2 regions of the Streptomyces sp. Je 1-4 4N24 genome follow, and region 2 is predicted to be linked to the other one. Evidence: riboswitches for the same ligand, from Rfam matches in the RefSeq annotation. Region 2 holds a riboswitch; the other holds the start of a gene.
The links. A riboswitch is a leader RNA that binds a small molecule or an ion and turns the genes downstream of it on or off. The one in region 2 is predicted to bind glycine.

Region 1: it holds a riboswitch for glycine, as region 2 does, so the genes downstream of both, cycA (D-serine/D-alanine/glycine transporter) here and gcvP (aminomethyl-transferring glycine dehydrogenase) in region 2, are expected to answer to the same signal.

What each region holds. Positions count from the first base shown of each region.
Region 1 is NZ_CP110836.1:8,537,319-8,540,723, reverse strand. It holds gene cycA (D-serine/D-alanine/glycine transporter) at 1-1,430, opposite strand, end outside; glycine riboswitch at 1,703-1,794, opposite strand; glycine riboswitch at 1,795-1,891, opposite strand; gene SLV14N_RS37020 (transporter substrate-binding domain-containing protein) at 2,278-3,405, opposite strand, start outside.
Region 2 is NZ_CP110836.1:7,878,023-7,881,427, forward strand. It holds gene SLV14N_RS34500 (DNA polymerase IV) at 1-433, shown strand, start outside; gene SLV14N_RS34505 (PRC-barrel domain-containing protein) at 343-726, opposite strand; glycine riboswitch at 841-937, shown strand; gene gcvP (aminomethyl-transferring glycine dehydrogenase) at 1,126-3,405, shown strand, end outside.

The DNA.
Region 1 (3,405 bases), 660 kb from region 2:
TGACCCGGGCGACGGCGGAGCCCCGCCCACGCGATGCCGAGGATGACGAACCAGACCGGGGTCACCAGCAAGGCCCGCAGCGTGTCGGGCTCCTGGGTCAGTGCCCAGATGAGGAACGCGAAGAAGACCAGCACGACGTAGCACATGGCGATGCCGCCGGGCATCTTGAACTTCGATGCCTCGTGCAGGTGCGGACGGCGCTTGCGATAGACGAGGTAGCTGATCAGGATGATCGACCAGACGAAGATGAACAGCACGGCGGACACGGTGGTCACCAAGGTGAACGCCTCGATGATCGAGTTGTCCATGGCGACCATGACCACACCGGCGAGCAGGAACACCCCGGAGAGGAGCAGGGCGTTGGCCGGTACCTTCCTGGAGGTGAGTCTGCCGAAGCGCGCCGGGGCGTCGCCCTCCCGGGCCAACCCGTACACCATCCGTGAGGTGGAGTAGATGCCCGAGTTCGCAGACGAGGCGGCCGAGGTCAGCACCACGAAGTTGATCAGCGAGGCGGCGATCCCCAGACCGGCGAGAGTGAACATCACGACGAACGGACTGCGGTCCGCACTGATCTCGCGCCAGGGCGTGACCGAAATGATCACGATCAGCGCGACGACGTAGAACAGCATCACGCGCACCGGGATCGAGTTGATCGCCTTGGGCAGGTTCCGTTCCGGGTTCTCCGCCTCGGCCGCGGTGGTGCCGACCAGTTCGATGCCGACGAAGGCGAAGGTCGCGATCTGGAATCCCGCGACGAACCCCATGGGACCGGTGGGGAAGAAGCCTCCGTCGTTCCAGAGGTTGGAGAAGCTTGCCGCCGCACCCCCGGGCGCCTGGAAGTGACTGAACACCATGACCAGCCCGACGACGATCAGCGCCACGATCGCGACGATCTTGATCAGTGCGAACCAGAACTCGGTCTCGCCGAACGCCTTCACGGTGGGCAGGTTCAAGGCGATCAAGAGGATGACGGCGGCCAACGCCGGTATCCACAACGGTAGATCGCGCCACCAGTAGGACACATACCCGGAGATCGCGATGACGTCGGCGATGCCGGTCACGATCCAGCAGAACCAGTAGGTCCAGCCGGTGAAGAAGCCGGCCCACGGCCCCAGCAGATCGGCCGCGAAGTCGGCGAACGACTTGTAGCGCAGGTTGGAGAGCAGCAGCTCCCCCATCGCCCGCATCACGAAGAAGAGCATCACGCCGATGATCATGTAGACGAAGATCACCGAGGGCCCGGCCAGCGAGATCGTCTTGCCCGAGCCCATGAACAGGCCGGTTCCGATCGCACCGCCGATCGCGATGAGCTGGATGTGCCGGTTGGACAGTTGACGGGAGAGGTGTTGCTCGCCCTCGGGCGGGGCCGTGGATCCGGCCGCCGGTTGGTCCGGCGCGGCCGTCGAGCCGGTGTCACTGCGTTCAGGCATGGGCAAACCTCGCAGATCTCAAGACCCGTGCGGGCACGGGAAGGGGGCATCTCGGAGAATGACCACGCGCCCACAGGGGGCGAGCGGCAGGGTCGGCCGGGCGCGGACATGCGGCAGTCGGCCGGAACGGCGTCAGAACGGTCCCACATAGTAGATCGAAGATCAGCCCGGGAGCCGGCAGGCAGTGGCGGTCAGGGAAGAGGCGGCGGGACAGCCATCAGGGGCTCCTCGAATGTCGAGCACGGGCAGGGGCCCGTGCGGCCGAGTGAGCCTCCCCCTCTGTCATGAGCCTGAGAGCTTCGCCGCGCTCAGCGCGCGGCTTGCACCGTCGGCGAGGCGCCTCAGCGCCTGCTTTCCAGAGTTGCCTGCCCGAGCGGTAGGGGTGCCTGAGAGATTCCGGGGAGGTGTTGCTCCTTCGGCGCCTGGGTCTGGCTGATCCAGTGCTCTCCCGCTCCGGGGTGAACGGCAATGTGCGGTGAGGCTAGGGCCCACATCAGCGACCGGTCAAGGGACCGGCCGAACGCTGGACATTACCTCCAAGTAGCACGGCACTCACCCGTGGGGCACGGCATTTGTGCAGCTCAAGGCGCACATCCTGAGGCCATCCGTTACCGGCACGTACACCGGGCGGACTCTTGACGGCTGTCTTCCGGTGCCCGTACGTTGCGTCCGGAAAGATCCGGCAGCACGTACACCGCTGACGATCCTGCGCGGGAGAGTCCACACCCCAAGATGCGGCGCACCATGGGTGTCCACCGCTCGGTACGACCAACCAGGTCATCACCGGCTGAACGGTTCCCGACGGCCGCACCGCAGTGACGCTCACCCCGAACGGAGCCCGGCCGCCCTACGGGCCCCCGTTGACGACCGCCCGCCCCACCGAGCCGTCCGCGACATGCCACTTCTTGAGGATCCTTGCGTACTCGCCGTTCCTGATGAGGCGGTCGAGGGCTTCCCTTACGGCGTCGCGCAGGGCCGTGTTGGTCTTGGCGACCGCTATGCCGTAGAGGAGGGGTTCGAGCTGGGCGCCGCTGAGTTCGAGGGCGGTGCCGCCTGCGCGGGTCGCGGCGTTGTGGGCCGCGACCGGGAAATCGTCGAGGCAGGCCGTGGACCGGCCCTTGGCGACATCGTCGTAGACCTCAGCCGGTGAGTCGAACTCCCGGATCTTCAACTTCGCGGGGGCCTTCGGGTTCAGCTGGTCCAGGTAGTCACGGGCGAACGTGCCGCGCTGGACGGCGACCTTCCTGCCGGACAGGTCTCCGGGAGCCTTGACGCCCTCCGGGTTGCCCTTGCGGACGACGAGCACCAGCCCGGCCTTGAAGTAGTCGACCAGGTCGACACCGCTGCCGGTCTTCGTGCCGTCCGTGCGCCCCTCCTGACGGTCCTTGGTGTCGGTCATCGCCGACATGACCAGGTCGAAGCGGTTCACGTTCAGACCGGTGAGGAGGGTGTCGAAGGTGGCGTTCACGAACTTGACGCGCAGGCCCAGCTCACGGCTGAGGGCGGTCGCGAGTTCGACGTCGAGGCCGGCGGGCTTGCCGTCCCTGACGAACTCCATGGGCGCGTAGCTGATGTCCGAGCCGATGGTGACGATGCCCTTGTCGCGTATCTCCTTCGGCAACCGGCCGGACGGTGTCCCGATGGCCGAAGGGTTCCCGCTCGGCCTGGAGCCGCCGGACGGCTTCCTGCCGCCGTCACTGCCGCCGTCCGGCTGCAGCGTCCAGGCCAGCGCCCCGCCACCGGCTCCGACCCCGACGACGGACAGCGCGGCGAGCACACGGCGTCGGCTCGGTCCCGGGGACGCCGGCTGCCCAGGGGGTGCGGAGGCCGGTCCGGGAGGGACGACGTGCGGCCCCGGTGGCGGAGCAGGCCGGTGGCGCTCCTGCGGCGGGGTGGCGAGGGCGGGGCCGTATTGGCCCGGGGACGGAGTGGCGGGCTGGGGAGGCACGGGGGCTCCCGCGGGCCTCTGCGGCGG
Region 2 (3,405 bases):
TGGCCTGGCGGACTTCACACAAGAGGATCTGTTCGCCCAGCTGGCGACGGAGCGGGAGGCGGAGGAGGCCGCGACGGCTGCGGCAGCAGCGGCGGAGGAGGCCGGGGGGACAGAGCAGCACGAGGCCGAGGAGGAGCGGCCGCGGCGCTGGCATCCGGGGCTGGACGTGGTGCACGACGAGTACGGCGCCGGCTGGGTGCAGGGGAGCGGGGTGGGGAGAGTGACCGTGCGCTTCGAAACGCCATGGTCCGCACCGGGGAGGGTGCGGACCTTTGCTGTCGAGGACCCGGCACTGCGGCCGGGGGAGCCCCTGCCGCTGGTGGGCGGGGCGCCTGCGGGCGATCAGTCGTCCGAGCCGGCGATCTTGCCGAAGTTCTTGTCGCCGGAGCCGGGGGACACCGGATCGGTCGGGGAAGAAATATCCAGACGGTAGTGGTGATAGAGCTGAAGTTCCTGCTCAGGGGAGAGATGGCGGCCCACGCCGAAGTCCGGCGCGTCCTTGATCAGCTTGCGGTCGTAGGGAATGTGCAGGCCCTCACCGACCATCTTGCTGGGCTCCAGGGGGACGAACGCATCCCGGCTGAAGAGTCCGGTGCGTACGGCCGCCCACTCCGGTTCCCCCGTCGCATCATCGAGGTAGACCTCGTCGATGGTCCCTATTTTCGCGCCGTTACGGTCGAACGCTTTGCGGCCGATCAGGCTTCGGGGATCGATATCGGTTTGCACGGCCCCTCCAATTGGTCGCAACTGCCCTGTGACAACTACCAAACGGCACATTTCATGCCCTGGCCACTCGAAGGATCCTTCGAGTGGCGCGCTGGTAGGCTGGCGATTGGCCGCAGACCCCGTGCGGGAGAGTCCTTGTCGTTCGCGACCAGGGCGCCGAAGGAGCAAATCCTCCCCGGAATCTCTCAGGCACACGTACCGCATGGACGAGGTCACTCTGGAAAGCAGGGCGGGCCACGGAAGGCACAGCGCCGGGACCCCTCCTCACCGACGGTGAAAGCCGGACCGCCACGCGCGGGCCGGTGAAGCTCTCAGGTTGAGATGACAGAGGGGGAGGCCGTCCGGGCACCCGTGCCGTGGTGCCCCTCGTAGGTCGTACTGACCAGGAGGCCCCCGCAGATGACCACCAATCGCATCTCCTTGACCGAGCTGGAACGCGGCACCCCCTTCGAGCGCCGGCACATCGGTCCCGATCACGCGGCGCAGGCCAAGATGCTTGCGCACATCGGCTTCGGGTCGCTGGACGAGCTCACCGCCGCCGCCGTACCCGATGTGATCAAGAGCGCCGAGGCGCTCGGCCTGCCGCAGGCCCGTACCGAGGCCGAGGTGCTCAAGGAGCTGCAGGGCCTGGCGGACCGCAACCAGGTCCTGTCCTCCATGATCGGTCTCGGCTACTACGGCACGTTCACCCCGCCGGTGATCCTGCGCAACGTCATGGAGAACCCCGCCTGGTACACGGCGTACACGCCCTACCAGCCGGAGATCTCGCAGGGGCGCCTGGAGGCGCTGCTGAATTTCCAGACGATGGTCGCCGACCTGACCGGACTGCCCACCTCCGGTGCTTCGCTGCTGGACGAGGGCACCGCCGCCGCCGAGGCGATGGCGCTGTCCCGCCGGGTCGGCAAGGTCAAGCAGGGCGTCTTCCTGGTCGACGCCGACTGTCTGCCGCAGACCATCGCCGTGATCGAGACCCGTGCGGAGCCCACCGGCGTCGAGGTCGTGGTCGCGGACCTGTCCGACGGCATTCCGGCCGAGATCGCCGAGCGCGGTGTCTTCGGTGTGCTGCTGCAGTACCCGGGCGCCTCGGGTGCGGTGCGGGACCCCCGCGCCGTCATCGAGCAGGCCCACGAGCTGGGCGCGATCGTCACCGTCGCCGCCGATCTGCTCGCCCTGACGCTGCTGACCCCGCCCGGTGAGCTCGGTGCGGACATCGCCGTCGGCACCACCCAGCGCTTCGGTGTCCCGATGGGCTTCGGCGGGCCGCACGCCGGCTTCATGGCCGTCCGTGACCAGTTCGCCCGCAGCCTCCCCGGCCGTCTGGTGGGCGTCTCCGTCGACGCCGACGGCAACAAGGCCTACCGCCTGGCGCTGCAGACCCGTGAGCAGCACATCCGCCGGGAGAAGGCCACCAGCAACATCTGCACCGCGCAGGTGCTGCTCGCCGTCATGGCCGGGATGTACGCGGTCTACCACGGGCCCGAGGGCCTGCGCACCATCGCCCGGCGCACCCACCGCTACGCCGCGGTCCTCGCCGAGGGCCTGCGGGCCGGCGGGGTGGAGATCGTGCACGGTGCGTACTTCGACACGCTGACCGCGCGGGTTCCCGGCCGGGCCGCCGAGGTCGTCGCCGCCGCCCGTGAGGCTGGGGTCAACCTCTGGCAGGTCGACGCGGACCTGGTCGGCATCGCCTGTGACGAGACCACCGGGCGTGCGGAGCTGGCCGGTGTCTGGGGCGCCTTCGGCGTGAACGGTGACGTCGAGCAGCTGGACGCGGCCGCCGCCGAAGCGCTGCCGCAGGCGCTGCTGCGCCACGACGACTACCTCGCCCACCCGGTCTTCCACGAGCACCGCTCCGAGACCGCGATGCTGCGCTACCTGCGCACCCTCGCCGACAAGGACTACGCGCTGGACCGCGGCATGATCCCGCTCGGCTCCTGCACGATGAAGCTGAACGCCACCACCGAGATGGAGCCGGTCACCTGGCCCGCGTTCGGCCAGCTGCACCCGTTCGCGCCGGCCGGCCAGGCCCAGGGCTACCTCACGCTGATCCAGGAGCTGGAGGAGCGGCTGGCCACGGTCACCGGCTACGACAAGGTCTCCATCCAGCCGAACGCCGGATCGCAGGGCGAGCTGGCCGGTCTGCTGGCCGTCCGTGCCTACCACCGCGCCAACGGCGACGAGCAGCGCACGGTCTGCCTGATCCCGTCCTCGGCACACGGCACCAACGCCGCCAGCGCCGTGATGGCCGGAATGAAGGTCGTCGTCGTCAAGACCGGTGAGGACGGCGAGGTCGACACCGACGATCTGCACGCCAAGATCGAGAAGCACCGTGACGAGCTCGCGGTCCTGATGGTGACCTACCCCTCCACCCACGGCGTGTTCGAGGAGCACATCACCCAGATCTGCGCGGCGGTGCACGACGCCGGCGGCCAGGTCTATGTCGACGGTGCCAACCTCAACGCGCTGGTCGGGCTCGCCGAGCCCGGCAAGTTCGGCGGCGATGTCTCGCACCTGAACCTGCACAAGACCTTCTGCATCCCGCACGGCGGCGGTGGCCCCGGCGTCGGCCCGGTCGGCGTCCGCGCCCACTTGGCGCCGTACCTGCCCAACCACCCGCTGCAGCCGGGCGCCGGCCCCGAGACGGGCGTCGGGCCGATCTCCGCGGCTCCCTGGGGCTCG